3 regions of the Paenibacillus sp. FSL H7-0357 genome follow, and region 1 is predicted to be linked to each of the others. Evidence: a T-box and tRNA genes for the amino acid it is inferred to sense, from the RefSeq annotation. Region 1 holds a T-box; the other regions hold tRNA genes.

What was found. The T-box of region 1 lies ahead of lysS (lysine--tRNA ligase). A T-box ahead of a tRNA ligase gene usually reads a tRNA of that ligase, here a tRNA-Lys.
Region 2: it encodes a tRNA-Lys, which carries the amino acid that the T-box ahead of lysS (lysine--tRNA ligase) is inferred to sense. The anticodon was not compared.
Region 3: it encodes a tRNA-Lys, which carries the amino acid that the T-box ahead of lysS (lysine--tRNA ligase) is inferred to sense. The anticodon was not compared.

The regions. Positions count from the first base shown of each region.
Region 1 covers NZ_CP009241.1:3,752,835-3,757,050, forward strand. Annotated here, with positions in the region: gene H70357_RS16360 (5-methyltetrahydropteroyltriglutamate--homocysteine S-methyltransferase) at 1-230, shown strand, start outside; gene H70357_RS16365 (hypothetical protein) at 302-871, opposite strand; gene H70357_RS16370 (phosphotransferase family protein) at 1,020-2,006, opposite strand; T-box leader at 2,112-2,375, shown strand; gene lysS (lysine--tRNA ligase) at 2,440-3,996, shown strand; gene H70357_RS16385 (YebC/PmpR family DNA-binding transcriptional regulator) at 4,088-4,216, shown strand, end outside.
Region 2 covers NZ_CP009241.1:920,486-924,701, reverse strand. Annotated here, with positions in the region: gene H70357_RS37020 (transposase) at 255-596, shown strand; gene H70357_RS04140 (IS3 family transposase) at 479-1,432, shown strand; tRNA gene H70357_RS04135 (tRNA-Gly) at 1,503-1,573, opposite strand; tRNA gene H70357_RS04130 (tRNA-Pro) at 1,586-1,659, opposite strand; tRNA gene H70357_RS04125 (tRNA-Arg) at 1,673-1,749, opposite strand; tRNA gene H70357_RS04120 (tRNA-Gly) at 1,760-1,834, opposite strand; tRNA gene H70357_RS04115 (tRNA-Leu) at 1,842-1,925, opposite strand; tRNA gene H70357_RS04110 (tRNA-Lys) at 1,940-2,015, opposite strand; tRNA gene H70357_RS04105 (tRNA-Gln) at 2,025-2,099, opposite strand; tRNA gene H70357_RS04100 (tRNA-Asp) at 2,212-2,289, opposite strand; tRNA gene H70357_RS04095 (tRNA-Met) at 2,294-2,370, opposite strand; tRNA gene H70357_RS04090 (tRNA-Val) at 2,454-2,529, opposite strand; tRNA gene H70357_RS04085 (tRNA-Glu) at 2,536-2,607, opposite strand; tRNA gene H70357_RS04080 (tRNA-Ser) at 2,626-2,718, opposite strand; tRNA gene H70357_RS04075 (tRNA-Asn) at 2,723-2,798, opposite strand; tRNA gene H70357_RS04070 (tRNA-Ile) at 2,802-2,878, opposite strand; rRNA gene rrf (5S ribosomal RNA) at 2,936-3,052, opposite strand; rRNA gene H70357_RS04060 (23S ribosomal RNA) at 3,131-4,216, opposite strand, start outside.
Region 3 covers NZ_CP009241.1:6,875,722-6,879,937, reverse strand. Annotated here, with positions in the region: rRNA gene H70357_RS30325 (23S ribosomal RNA) at 1-2,084, shown strand, start outside; rRNA gene rrf (5S ribosomal RNA) at 2,161-2,277, shown strand; tRNA gene H70357_RS30315 (tRNA-Asn) at 2,284-2,359, shown strand; tRNA gene H70357_RS30310 (tRNA-Thr) at 2,361-2,436, shown strand; tRNA gene H70357_RS30305 (tRNA-Glu) at 2,448-2,522, shown strand; tRNA gene H70357_RS30300 (tRNA-Val) at 2,559-2,634, shown strand; tRNA gene H70357_RS30295 (tRNA-Gln) at 2,687-2,760, shown strand; tRNA gene H70357_RS30290 (tRNA-Lys) at 2,766-2,838, shown strand; tRNA gene H70357_RS30285 (tRNA-Leu) at 2,855-2,938, shown strand; tRNA gene H70357_RS30280 (tRNA-Gly) at 2,946-3,020, shown strand; tRNA gene H70357_RS30275 (tRNA-Arg) at 3,029-3,105, shown strand; tRNA gene H70357_RS30270 (tRNA-Pro) at 3,119-3,192, shown strand; tRNA gene H70357_RS30265 (tRNA-Gly) at 3,205-3,278, shown strand; tRNA gene H70357_RS30260 (tRNA-Pro) at 3,293-3,366, shown strand; gene ppc (phosphoenolpyruvate carboxylase) at 3,940-4,216, shown strand, end outside.

The sequences.
Region 1 (4,216 bases):
ATCAATTTGTAGTACTGGGGTTGGTGACTACCAAACATGGAGGCCTTGAGAGTAAAGAGCAGCTTAAGCTCCGAATTGAAGAAGCCGCCCAATATGTAAATATTGAGCAGCTGTGTCTGAGTCCCCAATGCGGATTTGCTTCCACGGAGGAAGGCAATATGCTGACCGAGGAAGAGCAGTGGGATAAGCTGCGCCTGGTTATTGAAACCGCTAATGAAGTCTGGATCTGAACAGAATACGAGTTACACACTAAGAGACCGCTCCTGAAATTAGGAGCGGTCTCTTAGTGCAGATTTGCGAGTCAGCAAGGAGACGGGAATCTGGCAGCTTCGAAAGAAGTGGTGACAACAAATGAAAATTGATCTATAAAGCCTGGAGTTGTGGTGGTGGCAAAGATTTCAACCCGATCGCCGCCGTTCAGTTTCAAGATCGTAGAAACACTTGTAGCGTTGCTTCTGTTTACATTGGTGCCGAAAAAATCGTTGTCTACCGGTGTATTAGGAGATTGAATACCATTCACCAGGATCACAAGTGCAATGACGTAATTGACAGTAGGGTTTACAGGATTGACGGCAATCAATGAACTGATGGAATAAACGCCTGAAGTTTTTGGAATAAACACGGAGTGGAGAGGATCATATTCACCGCATAAATCGAATTGAACCACAGGAAAAGGAATTTTGGTAAGCTGATCAGCTTTAGTTATGCTGACAACGCTGTTAGGGGTACCGATTGCCCTAAAAGCCGATGGACGGATTGTGCTCCAGATATCCAGAGGTCTTATTCTTTTCGGTTCAACTCTTTTATGTTTTTGGATTTTTATGACCAGAGGTCTTCTTCTGAAATTTTTTTTGCGGATCGGCTTATACATGATACCCCTCCTAAGTGTAGGTGTTTACCTCATTCAACTTATATATATGGCACTTGCAGTTGATTGAAATAGGTAAATAACAGGGGATATCAGCACATTTTAGGTATCTGTCTTCATGCTGTAGGAAGGTTGTTCAGGATAAAACACATCAGCGGAAGGGTAGGACAGTGTACGCAACCAAATGCTGAAGATCCCTTATCCGGTTGGGAGTTTCTCTTGAAGAATGATTCAACAGTTCACATAGGGCAATGAGATCCTCCAGCTTGGAGAGAAGCCGCCAGTTCTTATCCAGAACCGTACCGTGCTCCTGATAGGCTGCAATAAAATGCTTCTCAAAGACAGAATCAGCCGCTTCATAACGCAGGATGTTGCCAATATCAACGTATCTGTTCCAGGAAAAAGCGAACTCCCAATCCAGTACAGCTGACACAGAGCAGTCTGCAGCATCCCGGTGCATCAGAATGTTCAATCCGTTAAAATCAGAATGGACGAGGACGGGTCTGGCATGGCTCCGGCTTTCCTTCAAGGCTGCAAGATTTGACTGGCAGAAGGACCAAACTGCTTGTGTCAGCTCATCACCAAGCCAGCTCCCGCAAGGTTTATGGAAGAGGCTGTCCTCAACGAAGGCGAGAAAACCTTCGGCATCAGTATTGAACGGCTCGGAGATCCGCAGGTCTTTGCCGAAGAAACCAAACTCCGGGAATGTGTAATTATGTATGCCGTTTAGAACTCTGCCGGTTGAAGCTGCGGCTGATGCGACATCCAGAGCTGTTCCGGTTTTTAATACATCACGTAAGTGAATTCCTTGTTTCCATTCCTGCACAGCCCACGGCTGATTAAAAATGGTGCAGCTTGTATCAACATGAATAAAATTCGCTACAGGGACAGTCGGACTTATAAGTCCGGCAATGGCCAGCTCTTTGTAAACGATCCTACCATCCTCACTGTACAGGCGAAGCACAAAGGGGTCAGCCATTCCCTCCACAGTGATCTTATAGTTGGAATTTCGAAATCCAGTAGACATTGCTTCAGCATAGGTTACTCGTTTCCCGGAGAATACAGGCTCGACAATCTCCTTAATTTGCTTAAGCTCCAGTGAAACAGGTTGCTCTGTCCGTTCCCAGCTCTCTTTCATCTCATCAGCCTCCTTGAAGCTATCGTAACATACCTATTCATCAAACGGATGTTATTGACAGATGTACATGAACCGGGTTACTATGGCTTACAATAACTTACATCAACAACAGCAATGAAGAGAAGAGTAATTGGAACCTATTGTTCACAGAGAGCTCCAGCCTGGTGAAATGGAGCAGCGATGATTCCAACGAATAAAGTCTCCGAGCTTCATACGGAATTGAGCCGATTGCTCAAGGATGGTATGACGGGATCTCCCGTTACAGAGATAGGGTATAAGCGTAATGGCCGTACCCGAAGAGGTGAGCAGGGTAACCTGTTCGCAAACAGAGGTGGTACCACGACGCTAATTATAGCTCTCGTCCTCAAGATGACAATCTTGCGGACGGGAGCTTTTTTGCTTTATCCAACTAAAAAATTAGAGGTGATTGGTTATGCATTGGGCAGAAAAAATAGCGAGTCAGTTAATTGAAATGCATCCTGAGCAGCAAGCCTTTGTGTGTGCTTCGGGGATCAGCCCGTCGGGTTCGGTACATATCGGGAATTTCCGGGAGATCGCGACGACTTATTTTGTAAGCAAAGCGCTCGAAAAAGCGGGCAAAGAAGTGAGGTTTATTTTTTCATGGGATGACTTCGACCGGTTCCGGAAGGTTCCTAATCATGTAGATCCCGGCTTTGAACGATATATTGGATTGCCTTATTCCAAGGTTCCGTGTCCTTATGGCTGCCATTCCTCCTATGCGGAGCATTTCGAGCAAGAATTTGAACAAGCGCTGATGGCATTTGGGATTACACCCGAGTTTATCTATCAGAGCAGGGAGTATCAGTCGCGCCGCTACAATCCGGCCATTCTTCAAGCGCTGCGCCGCAGAGGGGAGATTTACGATATTCTCATGTCATTTAAAACAGGGGAAGCCAGTGCGGAAGACAGAGCTGCTTTTTATCCAGTTCATGTATATTGTGAGCAATGCGGAAAGGACAGCACTACGGTTGTGGATTTTGACGATCAGGCAGAAACACTATCCTATACATGTACATGTGGTCAGCATAACACTGTCTCTGTCCCGGAGGCTGCTATAATCAAATTGCATTGGAAAATAGACTGGCCGATGCGCTGGGGAATGGAAGGGGTAGCTTTCGAGCCCGGTGGACGCGATCATTCCTCTGAAACAGGCAGCTTCAACGTAGCCAGTGTGATTTCTGCACAAATCTTTGAGAATAAGCCGCCTTATTACGTGCCTTACGAATTCATCAGCATCAAAGGCAGCCACGCCAAAATGTCCAGCTCGTCGGGAAATCATTACACGCCTGCGGATCTTCTGAAAGTGTATACCCCGGAGAATCTATTGTTTCTGTTCGCAAAATATCAGCCGAATGCCGCTTTTCATATTGGGATGGATGAAGATGTACTCCGAAATTATGCAGAATTTGAGCGTTTTCGTGAAGCCTACCCGTCTCCAACACTCTCTGAAGAGATCAAAGCTGCTTTGGAGCTGTCCATGAACCATGTTACAGAGGCCAAGGCCCCAAGCTTCAGTCAGGTCTCCGGTATTTTGCCGCTTGTGAACTTCGATTTCGAACTGCTAAAGGAGATAGTGGCACGTAACGGTGGAGGGCACGACGAGGAGCTGCTGCAACAAACCGCAAACCGTGCGGAGCATTGGATCAGACAATGGGTTCCGCAGCGTATGATTACAGTGAATACTGAACCTGACATCGCCTATTATCAGACTTTAGAGCCCGGCGAACAGGAATGGATTAAAGATTTTTGCAGCTTACTGCGAAGAGAAGGAATGGATGAACAAGAGCTGATGACGGAAATTTACGCAATTTGTCACGATAAGGACAAAAAAATAATGAAAAACAATCAAAAACGTTTGTTTAAAATCATCTATCAATTCACTCTCAATCAACAGGAAGGACCGCGGATTCCCGTGTTAATTCAGGTGCTGGGAGCGGAACAAATACTGGCTTTGTTAGACTTTTCCTAGCAAATGGACTGCCCTTTACGTGATCGTTCGATCAGAGGTATAATAGAAGTCGACTGTTTATAATTAATGTTGGAAAGTGAGCGGAAACTATATGGGTCGTAAATGGAATAATATTAAAGAAAAGAAAGCATCGAAGGATGCCAATACAAGTAAGGTCTACGCCAAGTTTGGGGTAGAGATTTATGTAGCCGCGAAGAAGGGCGAACCTGATCCGGAATCA
Region 2 (4,216 bases), 2.8 Mb from region 1:
TCCCTTCAACTTTATTACTATCCCATGAAAAAATGGGCAATTATAACTTATAATCGGTTTATTGGAACTTATTATGTATAGTATTGTCCCACTCTAACTTTCCTAATTTCACTAGACTGTAGCTGCTGCATGACTCTTGAGCACACAGCACAAAAAAAGCCTTGCATATTGGTATTATCCCCTTCAAGTAGACACTCGTAAAAAACCTCCTGTGTTAACATGAGGAAATGAGTGAACTTGGAGGGGGTTTTTGTATGGCGAAAAAGGGACAAGTATTTCAATCGTACTCAGAGGAATTCAAGGTAGAGGCTATTCAAACCTATCTTAAAGGAGTAGAGAGCTACAAGGTAGTCGCAGAAAGGTTGGGGATTGCGAGTTGTACCCAGCTTAAAGTATGGGTAAAGAAATATCGGATTGGAGAGCCATTTGATACACGTAAGGGTACAACAAACCCTTTGAAAGGACGTCCTCGTACTACATTTGCCAGTATCGAAGAAGAACGAGATTACTTGAAGGCACAGGTGGATTACTTAAAAAAGCGGTATCCAAATCTGTTAACGGAGCGAAGTTCGGGCTACAAGACAAATACGCCGTAATCGAAGAGCTACGTGACCAGCATGGCGTTACCCGCCTATTAGCTATTGCAGGTGTATCTCGAGCAAACTACTACAAGTGGCGAGGTACACAGGCTCAGCGGATTGAAGCCCATGCGCAGGAGCACGCAATTAAAGAGCATATGGTGGCCGTTCACTTAGCCCATCCCTATTTTGGATATCCTCGAATGCGAACAGCCCTGTGGGAGGCCGGCTACCTCGTCAACCACAAGAAGGTGTGGCGGCTCATGAAAGAACTGTCGATCCAGTCGGTCATTCGAAAGAAAAGGAATCGCTCGAGCTATGCTCCTTCCGTGGTCTATCCTAACCGATTAAAGCGCCAGTTTCATGCGACAGCTCCTCAACAGAAGCTGGTAACCGACATTACGTATATCTCAGACGGCACGCGCTTTTATTATCTGTCCGCCATTCAGGACCTGTTTAACAATGAAATTGTGGCCTGGCAGATCTCAGAGCGAAACGACGTAAAACTCGTCCTGGATACAGTTGAACAGTGGACACGAAAAAGAGACGTGTCTGAAGCCGTACTCCATTCGGACCAAGGCTTCCAATACACGTCTCAGGCGTACAACACACGATTAGAGGCATTCAGCGTCAAGGGCAGCCACTCTCGCAAAGCAACCTGCCTAGATAACGCCTGCATCGAATCCTTCTTTTCGCATCTGAAGACAGAAAAGTTGTACCTTCACCAGTTTAAGTCAGAAGCAGAGATTCATCAAGCCGTCGAGGAGTATATCTACTTTTATAATTACCAACGTTTCCAGGCGAAACTCAAACAGCGCGCGCCGATCGAGTATCGGCACGCGCTGGCTGCTTAGCTTTTTTTCATCTGTCTTCTTGACAGGGGTATGACCATATCGCAGGCTTTTTTTGTGGTTTATTCTGTTAAGCGGGTGATGGGAATCGAACCCACGCTATCAGCTTGGAAGGCTGAAGTTCTACCATTGAACTACACCCGCATAGGTGTACAATCGGGATGACACGATTTGAACATGCGACCCCCTGGTCCCAAACCAGGTGCTCTACCAAGCTGAGCTACATCCCGTTAATATTAAAAATGGCGCGCCCTGAGAGATTCGAACTCCCGGCCTTTTGATTCGTAGTCAAACGCTCTATCCAGCTGAGCTAAGGGCGCAAAATCTATATGGAGCGGACGACGGGAATCGAACCCGCGACCCTCGCCTTGGCAAGGCGATGCTCTACCGCTGAGCCACGTCCGCAAAAACATGGTGCGCGTGAAGGGACTTGAACCCCCACGTCGTAAAACGCCAGATCCTAAGTCTGGTGCGTCTGCCATTCCGCCACACGCGCACACTTTAAAGAAATGGTGAGCCATGAAGGACTCGAACCTTCGACACCCTGATTAAAAGTCAGGTGCTCTACCAACTGAGCTAATGGCTCTCATGAAAATGGCTGGGGATATAGGATTTGAACCTATGCATGACGGAGTCAAAGTCCGTTGCCTTACCGCTTGGCTAATCCCCAATATTTATAATTAGCTAAAAACACGGAACAGGGCGGATACTCTGCACTTCGTTGCGAGATTGCAAAGTAATTCTTGCGAAGCTTATACTTCTGATCCCTGATGCCATACTAATGGCGGAACCGACGGGATTCGAACCCGCGATCTCCTGCGTGACAGGCAGGCATGTTAGGCCAACTACACCACGGTTCCAAATTGGTTGCGGGGGCAGGATTTGAACCTGCGGCCTTCGGGTTATGAGCCCGACGAGCTACCGGGCTGCTCCACCCCGCGTCAGTAAAAGTTATTGTTCCCTTTCGGTCCCAGAAAAACACCTGGAATCCATTGCGAAGCTTCAGCTTCTTAGGGAAATGTTATGGTGGAGGCTGAGGGGATCGAACCCCCGACCCTCTGCTTGTAAGGCAGATGCTCTCCCAGCTGAGCTAAGCCTCCATGATATGACCCGTATGGGATTCGAACCCATGTTACCTCCGTGAAAGGGAGGTGTCTTAACCCCTTGACCAACGGGCCATGCTTGTTGAAAATTTGTGGCGGAGAGAGAGGGATTCGAACCCTCGAGACGCTTGTGGCGCCTACACGATTTCCAATCGTGCTCCTTCGGCCAAACTCGGACACCTCTCCATAATGGCTCCCCGAACAGGACTCGAACCTGTGACAACTCGATTAACAGTCGAGTGCTCTACCAACTGAGCTATCAGGGAAAATGGTGGGCCTTAGTGGACTCGAACCACCGACCTCACCCTTATCAGGGGTGCGCTCTAACCAGCTGAGCTAAAGGCCCTTCTACCGTATACAAATATTAAGGGCAAAAAAAATACCACAGTGTGTGTGGTTGTCCGCTTGGCGGCGTCCTACTCTCCCAGGACCCTTCGGTCCAAGTACCATCGGCGCTGGAGGGCTTAACGGTCGTGTTCGGGATGGGTACGCGTGGAACCCCTCCGCTATCGCCACCAAACGGGCATTTACAGCGTAAATGCTTCAGGAACCTTAATTCCTGAAAACTGAATCCGAAACGAATCTGCGTCTTTACTAGTTGGATAAGCCCTCGACCGATTAGTATTGGTCAGCTCCATGCATTGCTGCACTTCCACCTCCAACCTATCTACCTCGTCGTCTTCAAGGGGTCTTACTAATTGGGAAATCTCATCTTGAGGGGGGCTTCACGCTTAGATGCTTTCAGCGCTTATCCCGTCCGTACGTAGCTACTCAGCCATGCTCCTGGCGGAACAACTGATGCACCAGCGGTACGTCCATCCCGGTCCTCTCGTACTAAGGACAGCTCCTCTCAAATTTCCTGCGCCCACGACAGATAGGGACCGAACTGTCTCACGACGTTCTGAACCCAGCTCGCGTACCGCTTTAATGGGCGAACAGCCCAACCCTTGGGACCTACTTCAGCCCCAGGATGCGATGAGCCGACATCGAGGTGCCAAACCTCCCCGTCGATGTGGACTCTTGGGGGAGATAAGCCTGTTATCCCCAGGGTAGCTTTTATCCGTTGAGCGATGGCCCTTCCATGCGGTACCACCGGATCACTAAGTCCGACTTTCGTCCCTGCTCGACTTGTTGGTCTCGCAGTCAAGCTCCCTTATGCCTTTGCACTCTTCGAATGATTTCCAACCATTCTGAGGGAACCTTTGAACGCCTCCGTTACTCTTTAGGAGGCGACCGCCCCAGTCAAACTGCCCGCCTGACACGGTCCCCGTACCCGATTAGGGCACTAGGTTAGAACCTAGATACGATCAGGGTGGTATCCCAACGGCGCCTCCGCAGAAGCTTGCGCTCCTGCCTCTACGGCTCCCACCTATCCTGTACAGATCGTACCCAAATTCAATATCAAGCTGCAGTAAAGCTCCATGGGGTCTTTCCGTCTTGTCGCGGGTAACCTGCATCTTCACAGGTATTAAAATTTCACCGGATCTCTCGTTGAGACAGCGCCCAAGTCGTTACGCCATTCGTGCGGGTCAGAATTTACCTGACAAGGAATTTCGCTACCTTAGGACCGTTATAGTTACGGCCGCCGTTTACTGGGGCTTCGGTTCACAGCTTCGGATTACTCCTAACCGCTCCCCTTAACCTTCCAGCACCGGGCAGGCGTCAGCCCGTATACTTCGCCTTG
Region 3 (4,216 bases), 3.1 Mb from region 1:
CTCGGAGATAGCTGGTTCTCCCCGAAATAGCTTTAGGGCTAGCCTCGGTGAATGGAGTGGTGGAGGTAGAGCACTGATTGGGTGCGGGGCCCGCAAGGGTTACCAAGCTCAGTCAAACTCCGAATGCCATTAACTTCTTGCCGGGAGTCAGACAGTGAGTGCTAAGATCCATTGTCAAAAGGGAAACAGCCCAGACCATCAGCTAAGGTCCCCAAGTGTGTGTTAAGTGGGAAAGGATGTGGAGTTGCACAGACAACCAGGATGTTGGCTTAGAAGCAGCCACCATTGAAAGAGTGCGTAATAGCTCACTGGTCGAGTGACTCTGCGCCGAAAATGTAACGGGGCTAAACACACCACCGAAGCTATGGCTAGATGCTTTGCATCTGGGGTAGGGGAGCGTTGTATGCAGGTTGAAGGTGTACCGTAAGGAGCGCTGGACAGCATACAAGTGAGAATGCCGGTATGAGTAACGAAAAGATCAGTGAGAATCTGATCCGCCGAAAGCCCAAGGTTTCCTGAGGAAGGCTCGTCCGCTCAGGGTAAGTCGGGACCTAAGGCGAGGCCGAAAGGCGTAGTCGAAGGACAACAGTTTGAAATTACTGTACCACCGTAATCCGCTATGAGCGATGGGGTGACGCAGGAGGGTAGTGACGCGGACTGATGGATGTCCGTCTAAGCAGTGAGGCTGGTGTGTAGGCAAATCCGCACACCGTTAAGGCTGGGCTGTGATGGGGAGCGAAAATTATAGTAGCGAAGGTCATGATCTCACACTGCCAAGAAAAGCCTCTAGCCAGGAGAAGGTGCCCGTACCGCAAACCGACACAGGTAGGCGAGAAGAGAATTCTAAGGCGCGCGGAAGAACTCTCGTTAAGGAACTCGGCAAAATGACCCCGTAACTTCGGGAGAAGGGGTGCCTCGGTAGGGTGAATAGCCCGAGGGGGCCGCAGTGAAAAGGCCCAAGCGACTGTTTAGCAAAAACACAGGTCTGTGCGAAGCCGCAAGGCGAAGTATACGGGCTGACGCCTGCCCGGTGCTGGAAGGTTAAGGGGAGCGGTTAGGAGTAATCCGAAGCTGTGAACCGAAGCCCCAGTAAACGGCGGCCGTAACTATAACGGTCCTAAGGTAGCGAAATTCCTTGTCAGGTAAATTCTGACCCGCACGAATGGCGTAACGACTTGGGCGCTGTCTCAACGAGAGATCCGGTGAAATTTTAATACCTGTGAAGATGCAGGTTACCCGCGACAAGACGGAAAGACCCCATGGAGCTTTACTGCAGCTTGATATTGAATTTGGGTACGATCTGTACAGGATAGGTGGGAGCCGTAGAGGCAGGAGCGCAAGCTTCTGCGGAGGCGCCGTTGGGATACCACCCTGATCGTATCTAGGTTCTAACCTAGTGCCCTAATCGGGTACGGGGACCGTGTCAGGCGGGCAGTTTGACTGGGGCGGTCGCCTCCTAAAGAGTAACGGAGGCGTTCAAAGGTTCCCTCAGAATGGTTGGAAATCATTCGAAGAGTGCAAAGGCATAAGGGAGCTTGACTGCGAGACCAACAAGTCGAGCAGGGACGAAAGTCGGACTTAGTGATCCGGTGGTACCGCATGGAAGGGCCATCGCTCAACGGATAAAAGCTACCCTGGGGATAACAGGCTTATCTCCCCCAAGAGTCCACATCGACGGGGAGGTTTGGCACCTCGATGTCGGCTCATCGCATCCTGGGGCTGAAGTAGGTCCCAAGGGTTGGGCTGTTCGCCCATTAAAGCGGTACGCGAGCTGGGTTCAGAACGTCGTGAGACAGTTCGGTCCCTATCTGTCGTGGGCGCAGGAAATTTGAGAGGAGCTGTCCTTAGTACGAGAGGACCGGGATGGACGTACCGCTGGTGCATCAGTTGTTCCGCCAGGAGCATGGCTGAGTAGCTACGTACGGACGGGATAAGCGCTGAAAGCATCTAAGCGTGAAGCCCCCCTCAAGATGAGATTTCCCAATTAGTAAGACCCCTTGAAGACGACGAGGTAGATAGGTTGGAGGTGGAAGTGCAGCAATGCATGGAGCTGACCAATACTAATCGGTCGAGGGCTTATCCAACAGTAAGACGCAGATTCGTTTCGGATTCAGTTTTCAGGAATTAAGGTTCCTGAAGCATTTACGCTGTAAATGCCCGTTTGGTGGCGATAGCGGAGGGGTTCCACGCGTACCCATCCCGAACACGACCGTTAAGCCCTCCAGCGCCGATGGTACTTGGACCGAAGGGTCCTGGGAGAGTAGGACGCCGCCAAGCGGATATTCCCTGATAGCTCAGTTGGTAGAGCACTCGACTGTTAATCGAGTTGTCACAGGTTCGAGTCCTGTTCGGGGAGCCATGCTCTCATAGCTCAGTAGGTAGAGTGCTTCCATGGTAAGGAAGAGGTCACCGGTTCGAATCCGGTTGAGAGCTCCACAGATTTACATGGCCCGTTGGTCAAGGGGTTAAGACACCTCCCTTTCACGGAGGTAACATGGGTTCGAATCCCATACGGGTCACCAACAATACTTATCATTACCCTTTGAAGGCATACATATGGAGGCTTAGCTCAGCTGGGAGAGCATCTGCCTTACAAGCAGAGGGTCGGGGGTTCGATCCCCTCAGCCTCCACCATAAACTTCTTGATATTTATAGAAATTATGGGCATTATAAAGGTATCCATCATAGGGGATTCGCCAAGCGGTAAGGCAACGGACTCTGACTCCGTCATCATAGGTTCGAATCCTATATCCCCTGCCAAATGCGAGCCATTAGCTCAGTTGGTAGAGCACCTGACTTTTAATCAGGGTGTCGAAGGTTCGAGTCCTTCATGGCTCACTTTTATTAGTATTATGCGCGTGTGGCGGAATGGCAGACGCACCAGACTTAGGATCTGGCGTCTTACGACGTGGGGGTTCAAGTCCCTTCACGCGCACCACTTATTTGCGGACGTGGCTCAGCGGTAGAGCATCGCCTTGCCAAGGCGAGGGTCGCGGGTTCGATTCCCGTCGTCCGCTCCATAATTTTTGCGCCCTTAGCTCAGCTGGATAGAGCGTTTGACTACGAATCAAAAGGCCGGGAGTTCGAATCTCTCAGGGCGCGCCATTTTTAATATTAACGGGATGTAGCTCAGCTTGGTAGAGCACCTGGTTTGGGACCAGGGGGTCGCATGTTCAAATCGTGTCATCCCGATTGTACACCTATGCGGGTGTAGTTCAATGGTAGAACTTCAGCCTTCCAAGCTGATAGCGTGGGTTCGATTCCCATCACCCGCTCCATAATTTCATAGTTTCGGGATGTAGCTCAGCTTGGTAGAGCACCTGGTTTGGGACCAGGGGGTCGCATGTTCAAATCGTGTCATCCCGATACTCAGCTAATCAGCTGACATTTAACTCTTACTCCGGTAGGAGTTTTTTGTTTACTTAAGTGAATGATAGAGTGATAATGAAGCTCTCCATAACCCAAGTGGGTTTTATGCGCGCTTTGGACGGGGAGGACCTAACATCCGCCTGATGTGGCAGGAGAACTCGCTCAAGGCTCTCTGACCGTGCTTTATGATAGGTTTAGGTATTTGGAAGGTTAGGCAATCCAAGCCGTTCTGTTCGATTGAACAGGGTCTTGTTATTAGAATGCTAGGGCGTCAGGAAATCCTCATAATGCCACGAAATGAAAACCCCCAATTTTAATGGTCCTTTATATGAATAGATTATATAAATTTATGCCAGCCATTGTCTTTACATAAATACCCTGTTAGTCAGCCAATATAATAAGTATTTTATGACTGTATAAAACGCCAAATTGGTGTATAATCGTAATTACTGCGACGCTTTACAGCGCAATAAGTTGAAGATTTCCGGGCGGTTTTATTGTATGATATGTGGAAAGCTTCAAATAGACAATGTTAAGAACATTGATCCGGAAGAGGATGGGGGGAGCAGCATGACCGAACTTACGACTACCGTTAGCAAAAGCAACTCCAACAATCTGCTGCGGCGGGACGTACGGTTCCTGGGGAATATTCTGGGCGAAGTCTTGGTTCATCAAGGCGGTAACGAATTGCTGGAAATCGTGGAGAAGATCCGCGAGACCAGTAAATCGCTGCGCTCATTGTTTTTGCCTGAACTGCACAATGAATTTAAAGAGCTAATTAATTCACTGGATCCGGAGAATCGCCACCTGGTGATACGGGCATTTGCCATCTATTTTCAATTGGTGA